Regions from separate parts of the Fundidesulfovibrio soli genome, predicted to be linked through region 1. Evidence: predicted binding sites of a transcription regulator. Region 1 holds the regulator's gene; each other region holds the start of a gene.
What was found. Region 1 encodes sigma-54, which starts transcription at its own class of promoters, with help from an activator protein. Its sites were predicted from a motif close to CTGGCACGGNNNNTGCTT; they were not measured.
Positions count from the first base shown of each region.

Region 2: a site for sigma-54 is predicted at 3,415-3,432, ahead of flgF (flagellar basal-body rod protein FlgF). Genes of this name have one in related genera too.
Region 3: a site for sigma-54 is predicted at 3,193-3,210, ahead of sqr (type III sulfide quinone reductase, selenoprotein subtype). Genes of this name have one in related genera too.

Region 1 is NZ_JAKZKW010000001.1:321,479-326,626, forward strand. It holds gene hpf (ribosome hibernation-promoting factor, HPF/YfiA family) at 1-434, opposite strand, end outside; gene rpoN (RNA polymerase factor sigma-54) at 473-1,918, opposite strand; gene MLE18_RS01575 (KdsC family phosphatase) at 2,034-2,576, opposite strand; gene MLE18_RS01580 (CTP synthase) at 2,576-4,210, opposite strand; gene MLE18_RS01585 (phosphoribosylformylglycinamidine synthase subunit PurQ) at 4,349-5,148, shown strand, end outside.
Region 2 is NZ_JAKZKW010000002.1:179,099-184,246, forward strand. It holds gene infB (translation initiation factor IF-2) at 1-296, opposite strand, end outside; gene MLE18_RS04620 (YlxR family protein) at 283-537, opposite strand; gene nusA (transcription termination factor NusA) at 509-1,837, opposite strand; gene MLE18_RS04630 (ribosome maturation factor RimP) at 1,863-2,342, opposite strand; tRNA gene MLE18_RS04635 (tRNA-Gly) at 2,483-2,558, opposite strand; gene MLE18_RS04640 (potassium channel family protein) at 2,637-3,278, opposite strand; gene flgF (flagellar basal-body rod protein FlgF) at 3,460-4,245, shown strand; gene flgG (flagellar basal-body rod protein FlgG) at 4,260-5,045, shown strand; gene flgA (flagellar basal body P-ring formation chaperone FlgA) at 5,061-5,148, shown strand, end outside.
Region 3 is NZ_JAKZKW010000019.1:48,538-53,685, reverse strand. It holds gene MLE18_RS14475 (ATP-binding protein) at 1-570, shown strand, start outside; gene MLE18_RS14470 (sigma-54-dependent transcriptional regulator) at 563-1,897, shown strand; gene MLE18_RS14465 (hypothetical protein) at 2,111-2,629, shown strand; gene sqr (type III sulfide quinone reductase, selenoprotein subtype) at 3,302-4,537, shown strand; gene MLE18_RS14455 (DUF1641 domain-containing protein) at 4,549-5,148, shown strand, end outside.

The DNA of each region.
Region 1 (5,148 bases):
TTCATGGCGGTGACCTGCTCGGCGGCCTCGTCAACGCTCATGGGCTTGGGGTTGTACTTATCGGACTCCTCGATGGCGTTGACCTTGCCCGCTTCGTCGAAGCTGACCACGCCCATGGTCACGGGGGCCTCGGGCTGCTTGCGGCGGTCCTTCATCTTCTCGCGCATCTTGCGGATCTGCGCTTCGAGCTTGTCGGTGATGAGGTCCACGGTGGAGTACATGTCGTCGGAGCGCTCATGGGCGGAGATGTGCATGACGTCGGCGTCCAGCAACACGTCGATGATCTGGCGGGTCTTCTCGACCATCAGGGTGACGACCATCTCGGCGTTGTCGGCGTTGCTCATGTATTTGGAAAGCTTCTCGAAACGCTTGCTGGCGTATTCGCGCAGGCCGGGAGAAGGTTCAAAATTCTTGAAGTGGAATGCGATGTTCATAGAGCCTCCAAGGTCTTACCGCATGGGGATGCGGGGTTTTAGAGAATTTCCTTGCGTTTGGACGACGATTCGATCCCCATGGCCATTCTGTACTTTGCCACAGTACGGCGTGCGATGTTGACTTGCAACTTCTGTTTGAGAATCTCGGCGATCTGCTCGTCGCTGATGGTCTTCTTGGAGTCCTCGGTGGCGATGAGCTGCTTGATGAGCGCCTTGACCGACTCGGAGCCGACGGAGGTGCCGTCGTCGAGTTCCAGTGAGGAGTTGAAGAAGAATTTGAGTTCGTAGATCCCGTGCGGAGTGGCTACGTACTTGCTCGTGGTGATGCGGCTCACGGTGGACTCGTGCATGCCGATGTCGTCGGCCACGTCCTTGAGGATCAAGGGTTTGAGCTTGGTCACGCCGTGCTCGAAAAAGCCTCTCTGAAATTTAACGATACTCTCCAGCACCTTGAACAGGGTCCGCTGGCGTTGATAGAGGCTCTTCATCAGCCACTGGGCGGAGCGCATCTTGTCCTGGAGGTAGTCCTTGTCGGAGCCCGAGGCGCCGCTGCCGCGGCTCATGTCCTCCATGTAGTAGGGAGACAGTTGGAGCTTGGGCAACCCATCTTCGTTGAGCACGATGATGAAGTCGTCCCCGTACTTGTACACGAAGGCGTCCGGGTTCACGTACACCGGCTCGGAAGAGCTGAAGTGCGAGCCGGGCATTGGGTCCAGCGATTGAATGATATCGAGGTATTGCCTGATATCCTCCAGGCTCAGCTTGAACTTCTTGGCCAGGGGCTTGTAGCGCTTCTTCTCCAGGTCTTCGAGGTGGTCGCTCACGATCTCGAGCAGGATGGGGTCCGTGTAGCCATAGACCTCCAGCTGCACCAGCAGGCACTCCTGCGGGGTGCGGGCAGCAACGCCCACGGGGTCGAAGCGCTGCAGCTTGTGGAGCACGGATTCCACCAGGGGCTCGTCCGCGCCGGTCTCCTGGGCGATCTCCTCAAGGGAGGAGCGGAAATAGCCCATATGATCCAGATTGCCGACGATGGCGTCGGCCACGGCCCGCTCCTGCTGGGTGAATTCGGAAAGATTGATCTGCCAGGAGAGGTGCCCCTCAAGGGAGGTCTTGGAGGTCAGCCTGGCCTCGAAGGAGAAGCCCTCTTCCGGGGCCTCGTACTCGCGCACCGTGGCCTGGCGGGAGGTGGAGGCGAAGTCGCCGATGTAGTCGTCCCACTCGGCGGTCTTGAGCAGCTCGCGCTGCATGGCGCCTTCATCGGTGGTGGCGTCGGGGGAATGGGAATCCTCGGCTATGGTCGGGGCGGGACGCTCATCCTCGACAAGCACCTCTTCCAGCAGCGGGTTCTCGAGCAGCTCCTGCTGCACGGTCTCCATCAGTTCCAGTCGGGACAACTGCAACAGCTTGATAGCCTGCTGCAGCTGGGGGGTCATCACCAGCTGCTGAGAGAGTTTGAGTTGCTGTCTGAGCTCCAGGGCCATCGGCCGGGTTTCCTCCTCGGTACGGAATATGACGGCTAGCAAGAAAAATGCCGAATATCCGCCGCGAAGGCTGCTTATGCACTAATTCCTGGCTTCACGCAAGATGTCCTGGGGATCAATCCTCCTGCGGGGTCAGGTTCGCGCCCCTGGCGGTCAGCAGCAGGCGCACCGCCTCGCGCACCGCGCCGCCCCCGCCGGGCCTGCGCGATATCCAGGCCGCCCGGCGCAGGGCCTCGGGCTGGGCATCGGCCGGAGCCATGGGCAGGCCCACCTTGGCCATGACCGGCAGGTCCAGCAGGTCGTCGCCCATGTAGGCCACATGGCGGAACTCAAGTCCTCGGACGCGCAGCATATCCTCCAGGATGGGGAGCTTGCGCCTGTGGCCGCCGTTGAATTCGGCCACTCCGAGCTCCTTGAGGCGGCGGCGGGCCTGGGCGTTGTCCAGGCCGCTGATCACAGCAACTTCAACGCCCGCATGCTGCAAGAGCTTGATGCCCAGGCCGTCGAGCACGCTGAAGCGCTTCAGCACGAGGCCGTCCGCGTCGTAGAGCACCCCGTTGTCGGTGAGCACCCCGTCCACATCCAGGACCAGGATGCGCGCGTCCCTGGCAAGGCGGAGCGCCCGGCTCGTCAAGCCGGGCCGGGCGCGCCTCCTCATCAAGCTTTGCGGCGGGCCTTGGCCGCGCGGATGAATTCCCTGAAGAGCGGATGCGGCTTCATGGGGCTGGAGTGGAACTCGGGATGGAACTGGCAGCCCAGGAACCACGGATGCTCGGGCAGCTCCACCATTTCCACCAGGGATTCGTCGGGCGACAGGCCGGAGAAGACCATGCCCTTCTCCTCCATGCGCGCGTAGTAGGCCTTGTTGAACTCGTAGCGGTGGCGGTGGCGCTCCTCGATCTGGGGCTTGCCGTAGGCCTCCATGGCCTTGGTCTCGGGCTTGACCACGCAGGGGTAGGCCCCCAGGCGCATGGTGCCGCCCATCTCGGAGTCGGCGTCGCGGCGCTCCAGCTTCTTGGTGCGGAAGTCGTACCACTCGCGCATCAGGTAGATGATGGGGTCGGGGTTCAAGCGGTTGAACTCCTCGGAGTTGGCCTCCGTGAGCCCCAGGACGTTGCGCGCGAACTCGATGCAGGCCAGCTGCATGCCAAGGCAGATGCCGAAGAAGGGCACCTTGTTCTCGCGGGCGTAGCGGATGGCGATGATCTTGCCCTCCACCCCGCGCGATCCGAAGCCGCCGGGCACGAGCACAGCGTCCAGCTCGCCCAGGCGCTCCACCACGTTCTCCTGGGTGATCTCCTCTGAGTTCACGTAGACCAGGTTGGCGCGGCAGTTGTTGGCCACACCGCCGTGGATCAGGGCCTCGTGCAGGCTCTTGTAGGCCTCCTTGAGGTCCACATACTTGCCCACGATGCCGATGGACACCTCGCCCTTGGGGTTGGCCAGGGCGTGGGTCAGCTCCTCCCAGGGGCGCAGCTCGGCGTTCTTGGCGGGCAGGCGCAGCAGGATGGCGATCTTCTGGTCCACGCCTTCGGCGTAGAGCTTCAGGGGCACTTCGTAGATGTTCTTCACGTCCACGGCGGTGAACACGGCGTCGGCGTCCACGTTGCAGAACTGGGCGATCTTGGACTTCAGCGAGGAGTCCAGCTCGATCTCGGAGCGGCAGATGATGATGTCGGGTTGGATGCCGATGGAGCGCAGCTCCTTGACGCTGTGCTGGGTGGGCTTGGTCTTGAGCTCGCCCGCCACGCGCAGGTAGGGGATGAGCGTCAGGTGGATGTAGAGCACGTTGTCCTTGCCCAGGTCGGAGCGCAGCTGGCGGATGGCCTCCAGGAAGGGCTGGCCCTCGATGTCGCCCACGGTGCCGCCGATCTCGATGATGGCCACGTCCTCGTCGCGGGCCACGCCAAGGATGGAGCGCTTGATCTCGTCGGTGATGTGCGGGATCACCTGCACGGTGCCGCCCAGGTAGTCGCCGCGGCGCTCCTTCTGGATGACGGTGTTGTAGACGCGCCCGGAGGTGAAGTTGTTGTTCTGGCTCATGGGCACGCCGAGGTAGCGCTCGTAGTGGCCCAGGTCGAGGTCGGTCTCGGCGCCGTCGTCGGTGACGTACACCTCGCCGTGCTGGAACGGGTTCATGGTGCCAGGGTCCACGTTGATGTAAGGATCGAGCTTCTGGATGGTCACCTTCAGGCCGCGCGCCTGCAACAGCGCGCCGATGGAGGCGGCGCACAACCCTTTGCCGAGGGAGGACAACACGCCCCCGGTGACGAAAATAAACTTGGTTTTCATGAAGCCCGGCCTCCTTGCCGATAGCAAAAGTGTATAAAGCCCCCTCCCGGTTGACGCTTCGCTCGGGGGCACGTAATGTCTCCGAACACGTCTAAGCGACCGGTCCGATTTTTTCAAGAAACCCCTGGAGCGACTTTCATGGCCCGAGTCAGAACCCTGGTCATCACCGGATACGGCACCAACTGCGAGGCGGAGTCCGCCCACGCGGCCAATTTGTCGGGGTCCGACCAGACCGACATCGTCTATTTTTCCGACATCACGGCCGGGCGGGTGAGCCTGCCCGGCTACAACTTTCTTATCTTTCCCGGCGGATTTCTCGACGGCGACGACCTCGGCGCCGGCCAGGCCGGGGCCATCCGCTGGAAATACGCGAAAACCGCCGCGGGCGAGGCCCTGCTTGGGCAGCTGCGCACCTTCTTCGAGGACGGCGGCCTTATCCTGGGCATCTGCAACGGCTTCCAGCTGCTGGTAAAGCTCGGGCTGCTGCCCGCCCTGGACGGCAAGTACTTCGAGCGCCAGGTCACCCTGTCCAATAACGACTCCGGCCGCTTCGAGGACCGCTGGGTCACCGTGCGCGTCAACCAGGCCAGCCCCTGCGTGTTCACCAAGGGCCTGGAGCAGCTGGATCTTCCGGTGCGCCACGGCGAGGGCATGATCATCCCCGAGGACAACGCCACCTTCTCGCGCATCGTCACCGAGAACCTCATCGCCCTGCAATACGCCGATCCGGCCACGGGCAAGCCCACCATGGAATACCCAGCCAACCCCAACGGGTCGCCCATGGCCATCGCGGGCCTCACGGACCCCTCCGGGCGCATCCTGGGGCTCATGCCCCACCCCGAGGCCTTCAACCACCCCACCAACCATCCGGGTTGGATGCGCGGCGAAGCGCCGAGGCTCGGCATCTCCATCCTGGAGAACGCCGTGCGCCACATCAA
Region 2 (5,148 bases), on a different contig from region 1:
TGCTCGACGGGCGCTGCGGCTTGCTGGGCGGCGGGGGCTTCGGCGTGGGCTTCCTCGCTTCCGGGCGCGCTGGCGCGGCGGCGGCGCACAACCACTCCCGGCTGGGACTGGCTCTGGACCACCTCCGATTTGGCGAGGCCATGCTTGATCTTGGAGCGCACCAGGGCGACCTGGTCGTCTTCCAGGGTGGCCATATCGCTGGCCGCCCGGATGTCGAGCTCCCTCAGGGCTTGATAGATGTCCTTGTTGCTGACCCTCAGCTCCTTGGCGAGGTCGCGGACCCTAAGCTTCGTCACGTTTGCCTTCCCCCTTGCCTTTCCTCACGGCGGCGGCGCGCTTGGGGAATTTCGCCTTGCAGGCGTCCCCGGCGCAACAGTAGTAGCCCCTTCCGGGCTGGATATACGCCTCATCGGGCGTCCATTCACCTCGCCACACGTGGCGGGTGAGCTCTTTTTTCGGGAACCGCCCTCGGCACACGATGCACGTGCGCACGGGCCCCCGTATCGCATCAGTCGTTCTGTTCGTCATTCCCGGCATTTTCCGCCGTTTCCCGGGGCATCTCTTCGCCCTCGGGGCCGTCTTCCTCCGCCTCTTCGGGCTTGGGCTGCGCGGGCAGCAGGAGCCTGATGGCGGCGCGCAGGTGGTCGCGCTTGGTGGGGGTCATCCCCTCGATACGGTCCAACTCCTCGTCGGCGGCTTCGGCCAGCATGGCCACGGTGTCGAAGCCCGCGGAGAGGAAATTCTCCATGCTCATCTCGGCCACGCTGGCAAGCTGTTCCATGCCCTTGCGCGCCACGTTGAGCTCCGCGTAGCGGGAGTCGGTAAAGATGTCGATCTTCCAGCCCAGCAGCTTGGCCGCCAGCTTGACGTTCTGGCCCTTGCGGCCGATGGCCAGGGTCAGCTGGTCGTCGGGCACCACCACTTCGAGGGTCTTCTCGTCCTCGTCCACCATGATGCGGGTGATGCGCGCCGGAGAGAGGGCGTTGGCCGCGTAGGTGGCGATTTCGGGGTGCCAGACCACGATGTCGATGCGCTCGCCGTGCAGCTCCTGCACGATGTTCTGGATGCGCGAGCCGCGCACGCCGACGCAGGCGCCCACCGGATCCACGTCGCGGTCCTTGGAGGAGACGGCCACCTTGGCCCGGGAGCCGGGGTCGCGCGCCACGCCCAGGATGCGCACCGTGCCGTCGGAGACTTCGGGCACTTCGCGCTTGAACAGGGCGGCCATGTAGTCCGGGTGGGTGCGGGAGATGATGATCTGGGGTCCGCGTCCGCTGGGCAGCACTTCGATGATGAAGGCCTGGACCCTGTCGCCGCGCTTGTAGCGCTCGCGCGGGATCTGCTCCTCTTTGGGGAGCATGGCCTCGGTGCGGCCCAGGTTGATGATCCAGCCGCCGCGGTCGCGCCGCTGCACGATGCCGGAGACGATCTCGCCCTTGCGGTCCTTGTATTCCTCGTAGATGATCTCCTGCTCGGCGTCGCGCATGCGCTGGATGATCACCTGCTTGGCGGACTGGGCCGCGATGCGTCCCAGGTCCTCGACCTTGAGCTTGAAGCCCAGCTCGTCGTCCATCTGAACATTGGGGTCGACCTCGCGGGCGGCCTCCAGGTCGATCTCGGAGAGGGGGTCTTCCACCTCGTCGACGACGATCTTGAACTGGAACACCTCGATCTCGCCGGCCTCGTCGTTGTAGCTGACCTCGATATCCATGTGGTCGCCGAACTTGCGGGCGACCGAGGAACGTACGGCTTCCTCGAGAGTGTCGATGAGCAGATCGCGGTCGATGCCGCGGTCCTTGCTGATCTGGTCGATGGCCTTGCGAAGCTCCATGCCCATGTACGGTCCTCCGGTGCCCCGGCGCCTAGTGGCGCTCGGCGGCTTTGTCTGCCTTGGAAGTCTTTTTCGCCCTGGCCTTGCTCTCTTCGGGTGTCTCGAAAGTGAAGACCAGTTTGGCTTTGGCCACCGCGCTCCAAGGGAAGGAGACGGACGCGCCCTCGCACGTCATGTTGAGGACGTCGCCGTCGAGGGAGTCGAAAGTCCCCTTGTAGCGCTTGCGGCCCCCGTGAGGGACGGCCAGGGTGATGTCCAACTCCTGCCCGATGTAGGGCGGCAGCTGGGAAAGTTCAAAGAAGCGCCTGCTCAGCCCGGGGGAGGAGACCTCAAGGTGGTAGGCCCCGGGAATGAGGTCCTCCACTTCGAGGGCCGCGCCCAGCTGGCGGCTCACCGATGCGCAGTGCTCCACGTCGACGCCGTCCGGGCCGTCGATGAACAGGCGCAGGGTGGGGCGGCCTTCGCCACCGGCGAACTCCATGCCCCAGAGGGACAGGCCGAGGCTTTCCACGAATGGATCGGCCAATTCCTTAATTCTGGAGAGCACTTTGGTGTTGTCTGTGTTCATAGCAAAAAAAAAGTGGACCGAACCGAATGGCCCACCCCTGTAATCGCGAAGGCCTTCCGGCCCAGGCGTCATGAGGATTTATTTGGAGCGGGCGACGAGATTCGAACTCGCGACACCAAGCTTGGGAAGCTTGTACTCTACCAACTGAGCTACACCCGCTCGCAAAGACGACATATTATGCGTTAGGGGCGGTCTGTCAAGCAAAATCGGGCAGGTTGGGGACTTTTGGACGGCGGATCACTCGCTCACGTCCCTCTTTTCCTGGAACAGGCGATTGATCAGGTAGGCCACCACAAGGGCGAAGTAGAACTGCCCGAAGATGGCCTGGGTTATGGCGAGGCGCTGAGCCAGAAGGGTGCGCGGGGCCATATCGCCGTACCCCACGGTGGTCATGGTGGCGAAGCTGAAATAGATCATCCCGTCCATGATGCGGTCCAGCTGGATGGGGAGGGTGAACGATCCCGGGTGGACGCCCTCCACCAGGGTATAGAGCAGCGCCCAGAAGAATCCCATTGTCAGGTAGCAGTTCACCAGCGCGAAGATCTCCGCCTTGCTGACCTCCTTGGAGGTCAGCACGAAGCGCACCGTGGAGCTGATGCCGTAGATCAGGCACAGCAACCCGGAGATGCAGAACATCAGGTTGAAGTCCACGTCGTGGAAGCCCTTGAACCAAGCCAGCGCATAGGACAGGGAGCTGGCCACGAGCATCACGTTCAGGAAGGCGTTGCGTGCGAAGCTGAACAGCGCCACCCCGAAGATGATCAGGTAGAACAGGAGGCTGTCCACCAGAGGGTGCAGATGGCCGCCGCCCACCAGCGCGCCCACGAGCATGCAGGTGTTGATGATCTGCTTGTTCTTGGAGAGGTAAGCCGGGAGCAAGGTTCGACCGCCTGGATGGAGTGGAGTTCCTGAGGGCGGAGACCGCCTTCAGTTGCCTTACCCCGCAAACGTTCCGGCTTCAACGGGCAATCCGCGGACGCGGCTGTGTCCTCCCCGTCGGCGTTCTTCCTCGCGTATGGCACGCTTCATGCTGTGTCTTGGCGCGAGGAGGACCGCCGCCATGCAACAAAGCACAATCAGCGCGCTGTTCGGGGCCTTGAGCAACGAAACGCGCCTCAACCTGATCGCCAACAATTTGGCGAACGCGAACACCGCCGGGTACAAGGCCGACAAGGTCTCCTTCCAGGACGTGTTCCAGCGCATGGCCTCCGACTTCAGCCCGGACGCCCGCAACGACCTGCAGGAGAAGAACCTGCTGCCCAGGCCCATCCTGGTGGCCAAGCCCCGGCTGGCCGAGCAGACTCTGGACATGACCCAGGGCGGGCTGGAGGCCACCGGCAACCCCCTCGACCTGGCCATCACCGGCCCCGGCTTCTTCCGGGTGCAGACCCCCGAAGGCCAGTTCCTCACCCGCAACGGCCAGTTCTACCGCAACAACCAGGGCATGCTGGTGACCAACCAGGGCTACCCCGTGCTGGGCCAGTCCGGCCCGGTGACCCTGGGCGAGGGCAAGACCGTCACCATCACCCGCGACGGCCAGGTCTCCGTGGACGGCGACATCGTGGGGGCCATCGACATCGTGGACGTGGCCGACCCCAAGCAGCTCAAGAAGTACGGCCAGAGCATGTTCGCGGGCCCCGACAACGCCCAGCCCGTGACCCGGGCCATCGAGGCGGGCAAGACGGGCATCAACCAGGGCTACATCGAAAAGCCCAACGTCAACGTGGTCGGGGAAATGGTGGCCATGATCGAGGCCCAGCGCTCCTTCGAGGCCTACGCCAAGATCATCAGCAGCACGCAGGAAATGGACCAGAACGCCACCGCCAAGGTCGGCGAAACCAGGTAAGGGGGATCAGGCGTATGATGCGCTCTCTCTATACGGCCACCACCGGCATGGTGGCCATGCAGACCCAGATAGACACCATGGCCAACAACCTGGCCAACGTGAACACCATCGGCTTCAAGAAGAGCCGGGCCGAGTTCGAGGACCTGATGTACCAGACCCTCAACGTGGCCGGCACCCAGAACGAGGGCGGCTCCCGCATCCCTACGGGCATGCAGGTGGGCATGGGCGTGCGCCCCACCACGGTGCACAAGTTCTTCCAGCAGGGCGACTTCCAGAACACCGGCAACCCGCTGGACGTGGCCATCTCGGGCCAGGGCTTCTTCCGCCTGCAGGACCCCTCCGGCAACGACGTGTACACCCGGGCGGGCTCCTTCAAGCTCAACCAGGACGGCACCATCGTCAACGCCAACGGCTACACCCTGCAGCCCACCGTCACCATCCCGCAGCAGACGACGAACATCGTCATCACCGAGCGCGGCGTGCTGAGCGCCACGGACTCCGCGGGCAACGTGCTGGCCACCAGCACCATCCCCCTCTACACGTTCATCAACCCGGCGGGCCTCACCGCCCAGGGCTCCAACGTCTACAAGACCTCCGAAGCCTCCGGCGCCGCCCAGGAGCTCACCCCCGGCGACCAGAACGCCGGAACCCTCGTGCAGGGCTTCATCGAAGGCTCCAACGTGCAGATGGTGGACGAAATGGTGGGGCTCATCGTGGGGCAGAGGGCCTACGAGGCCAACTCCAAGACCATCACCACGGCGGACTCCATGCTCCAGACGGCCGTGAACATCAAACGCTAGCCCGGGAGAGTGGCCATGAACACCGCACGCACCGCTCGGCAAAGGCTCCATGCCCGCACGCTGGCCGCCCTGGCCGCCGTCCTGGCGCTGCTCGCCGCCGCCA
Region 3 (5,148 bases), on a different contig from region 1:
ATCCTGCGCGAGTGCGAGCGCTGCCAGGACATCGTCCACTCCCTGCTCACCTTCAGCCGCCCGGTGTCCTCGGGGTTCTCGCCGCTGAGCCTCAACGACATCGTGGCCGACACCCTGAAGCTCCTCAACAGCCACCTGAAAAACAAGGACCGGCGCTTCACCCTGCACACCGAGCTGGCTTACGACCTGCCGCTGATCTACGGCGACGAGCCCCAGCTCAAGCAGGTGCTGCTCAACCTGCTCACCAACGCCATGGACGCCCTGGAGAACGAGGACGGCCGCAGCACGGAGGAAAACCTCATCACCATCCGCACCTACGCGGACGGGCAGGAGGGGGCGGGGCTGGTGGTCTCGGATACGGGCTGCGGCATCCCAATGGAAAATCTGGACAAGTTGTTCGAACCCTTCTTCACCACAAAGCCCGTGGGCAAGGGGGTGGGCATCGGCCTCTCCACCTGCTACGGGATCGTGAAGGAACATTGCGGGGAAATTCTGGTGTTCAGCGAGCAGGGCAAGGGCTCCCGCTTCATCGTCAGGCTCCCCGCCAACCCGGAAGCGCACTGTGAATAACCCCTATAGCGTGCTGGTCGTGGACGACGAGCAGTCCCTCTCCAAGCTCTTCAAGAAGGAGCTTTCCACACCCGACCGGTTCATCCACACGGCCGGTTCAGGCAAGCAGGCCCGCGAGATGTTGCGCAAGCAGCAGTTCGACGTGGTGGTGCTGGACCTGCGCCTGCCCGACGCCGACGGGCTGGAGCTCCTGGTGGAGTTCCGGCGGCTGATCCCGGACGTTGAGGTCATCATCCTCACGGGCCACGGCAATATCGACAGCGCCGTGGAGGCCATGAAGCACGGCGCCTACGACTACATCACAAAGCCCTTCAAGCTCGATCAGGTGGAGATCGTGGTGGAGCGCGCCTGGCAGCGCGTGTGCATGGGGCGGGAGAACCGCAGCCTCAAGCACTCCCAGATGAGCGTGCAGCCGCCCTCCCTGGTGGGGCTCTCCCAGGGGGTGAAGCAGATCCGCTTCCTCATCGACAAGGTGGCCCCCACGGACGTGCCCGTGCTCATCACTGGCGAATCCGGCGTCGGCAAGGACGTGGTGGCCCACGCCCTGCATTCCGTGAGCAAGCGCAACACCAAGCCCCTGATCATCAAGAACTGCGCCACGCTGCAGAAGGAGTTGGCCCGCAGCGAGCTGTTCGGCCACCTTCGCGGCGCGTTCACCGGCGCCACCGAGAGCCAGGAAGGCCTGATGACATTCGCCCACCAGGGCACGCTCTTCCTGGACGAGATCGGGGAGCTGCCCATCGAGGTCCAGGGCTCGCTGCTGCGTGTGATAGAGAGCAAGAGCTACCGCCGCGTGGGCGAGAAGGACGAGCGCCGCGCGGACATCCGCCTGCTCTTCGCCACCAACCGCAACCTCCAGGCCGAGGTGGAGGCCGGGCGCTTCCACGAGGCGCTTTTCCACCGCATCAACGTCTTCAACATCCACATCCCTCCGCTGTGCGAGCGCAAGGAGGACATCCCCCTGCTGGTGGAGTACTTCCTGAGCCGACTGGCCACGGGGCAGGGGGCCTGCACCATGACGGAGGGCGCCATGCGCTGCCTGCTCAACTACTCCTGGCCGGGCAACATCCGGGAGCTGCGCAACGTGATCGAGCGCGGGATGATCCTGGCCGAGAACGGGCTCATCACCGAGCACGCCCTGCCGCGCGAGCTGCTGGACAAGCGGGTGCCCGAATCACAGAGCGGGCTCACGCTTGACTCCATGGAGCGCACGCACATCGAGCGCGTGCTGCAGCTGCACAGCGGCAACCGCTCCCTGGCGGCGCAGACCCTGGGGATCAGCCGAAAGACGCTCTACCGCAAGATATCGGAATACAACCTGATGTAGCCGCTTCGGCGCGAAGCCGCATGGGAGTCCAGAGGGCCGAAGGCAGGACTTCGTCCTTTGGCCGCCGGAGGCTTCTTGATCTTCAGGTCCGCTGGGCGGAACGGTGGGAAAATTCCGCCGCGCGTTTCGCTAACATGCTGAAATATTGTTGTTTAACTGCCGTGGAACGGATAGTGCTTCGCATGGGGACTACCGGCAAAAAGGGGACACTCCATGGCCGTTTCCAGCATCAGCAGACAGAATCTCATCGCGCAGATGGGCTACCTCGACCCCAACAAGGCCGACGGCATGTCCGGCGCTTCCTCGTCGGATTCCATTACCGCGTTGGGGGGCCAGTCCTCAGACGGTTCGTCCTCGTCCATCTCGGCGGCCAGCATCTCCCAGATCGCCTCGCTGCTCAGCAAACTCTCCCAGTTGGAGAAAAGCGACCCGGAGGCCTTCAAGGAGGTCGCCGCGGGCATCGCCCAGGACTTCCACGACGCCGCGCCCCAGTGCTCGGACACCCTGCAGCGGCTGAGCATGGAATCCCTGGCCGGACAGTTCTCCAACGCCTCACTCTCCGGCAGCCTGAAGGATTTCAACCTGGGCAAAGCCACGTCCTCCTCCATGCGCAGCTACTCGGGGCAGTCCAGCCTGACGCTGCTGGACTACCTCAACGGCAACCAAGGCACGGATCTCTCCGGCCAGATATCCGGCATGATGCGGAGCAACCTGGGCGGCTACGTCGGCTAGCTCGGATCGGGCCGCCAGCAGAATCAGCATATTGCGAGGCGGGCGCAGGCCCGCCCGGGCCTTGGAACTTTCGAGCACCCTGAACCTCCCACGCTTTGAACGGGTCGGCCGAAGCAAGCCGCCTCAACCCATTGTGCACCCTGTTCCTGCAACTCCTGCCTTCTCCAGCTTCCCTCGACCGCATTACGGCGGCCGTCCGGTTGACCGCCTCCCGGCAGCTGGCCGCCGCCATCCGGCCTGGCGCACCCACCCCCGGCACAAGCAGAGCCAAATGCGCCACACCACGACATCTTCCAGAAGTTCTCCCCATCTTGCCGCGGAACCGGCAGAGGCCAGTTTTACCAGCCGTTTCAGGGTATTGCGTCGGTTGCCGCGCCGATGCCCGTGCAACAAATATTGACGTGTCAACAATTGTTGCAATTCCTTTGGATGACGCTATGGTGGGGCTATGTCCTGTTTGGGAGGAGGGGCACGTAAACATATGTTGCGCACGCTGGGGCGGGCTCGGCGTGCATTTCAATTTATCACCCTGATATCTCAGGAACAAATTGGAGTTTCCCGTCCTGGCCCGGCCCTTGCTTTAGGGGGAACCGTTGGAAGGGGACTCTCCAAGGACGCTTGGAGGTTGAAGTCAGAACCTAAGGTTCAAACTACGATAGGAGCCGTCAGGACATGAAAAAACTTCTCATTCTTGGTGCTGGCTGCGGCGGTTGCATAATCGCCAACAAAATGCGCAAGAAACTGGACGAGAAAGAGTGGAAGATCACGATCATCGATCGCTCCACCGTCAACCACTACCAGCCCGGCTGGCTGTTCGTGCCCTTCGGCGTCTACGACATCAAGGACTGCGTCCGTCCCCTGTCCGGCTTCATTCCCAAGGGCGTGGACTTCGTCAACGAGGAGATCACCAACATCGACCCCGTTGGCAAGGTCGTCACCACCACCAACGGCAAGCATGACTACGACTGGATCGTAGTGGCCACCGGCTGCTCGATCATGCCCGAGGAAATCGAAGGCATGATGGACGGCTGGAAGAAGAACATCCACGACTTCTACACCCCCAACGGCGCGGTGGACCTTTTCCACAAGCTCCAGCGCTTCGAAAAGGGTAAGATGATCCTGAACATCGCGGAGATGCCCATCAAGTGCCCGGTGGCTCCTCTGGAGTTCCTGTTCCTGGCCGACTGGTACTTCTCCACTCAGGACACCCGCCACAACATCGAGATCGAACTGGTGACCCCGCTCACCGGCGCGTTCACCAAGCCCGTGGCCGCCTCCATCCTGGGCAAGATCTGCGAAGAGAAGAACATCAAGATCGTTCCCAACTTCGAGATCGCTGCCGTCGACGCCGAGCGCGGCGTTGTCGAGTCCATGAAGGGCGACGAAGTGGAGTTCGACCTGATGGTCGCCATTCCGCCCAACTTCGGCTCCCAGGTGATCATCGATTCCGACATCGGCGACCCCATGGGCTACCTCAAGACCGACCACTACACCCTGAAGTCCCCGGATTACGAGAACATGTACATCCTGGGCGACGCCACCAACGTGCCGACCTCCAAGGCCGGCTCCGTGACCCACTTCGAGGCCGACGTGCTGGTGGAGAACCTGCACCGCGACATCGAAGGCCTGGCCCCGCGCCCCGAGTTCGACGGCCACTCCAACTGCTTCATCGTCACCGGTTACGAAAAGGCCGCGCTCATCGACTTCAACTACAAGGTCGAGCCGCTGCCGGGCAAGTATCCGTTCCCGGGCGTCGGTCCCTTCGGCCTGCTGGAAGAGTCCTACATGAACTACTGGGGCAAGATGATGTTCAAGTGGGTCTACTTCAACCTCATGCTCAAAGGTAAGGATCTGCCCCTCGAGCCCCAGATGTTCATGGCCGGCAAAAAACGCCCCAAGGGCTTCTAGGAGACCGGAACATGAGCAGCAAAGAGGATCTGATTCTCGAAAAACTCGGCAAGATAGAAGCCGAGCTGGCTGATATGCGTGAGGCCAGGGAGCCCATGGAAGATCTGATTCGTGATCTGAATCCGATCATGAAACAGGCGCTCTATGTCATGATCAACGAGTTCAAGGACGTCGAAGACGCCTTCCAGCTCGAGGACGTGATGCCCCTGGTCAAGAAGATCATGGTCAACGTTAAAAACCTGACCTGGTGCATGGATACGCTCGAAAGCCTCATCGACATGTGGAACACCATGGAGCCGATGATGAAGAGCGCCCTGCACAGCACGGTCCGCTACCTGGGCACCCTGGAGGCGCGCGGCGTGTTCCGCACCTACGAGGCCATGCTCGAGGTGCGCGCCAAGGTGGCCCAGCACTACGGCCCCGAGGACATCGAGGCCATGGGCGACAGCTTCGTCGCTCTGCTGGGTCTCTTGAAGAAGATGTCCACCCCGGAGATGATCGAGCTGCTGGACAAGCTCACGGATCTTCCGGCGAACATCAAGCTGGAAAACGCCAAGCCCATCGGCCCCATGGGCCTCGTGGGCGCGGTCTCCAACTCCGAGGTCAAGGCC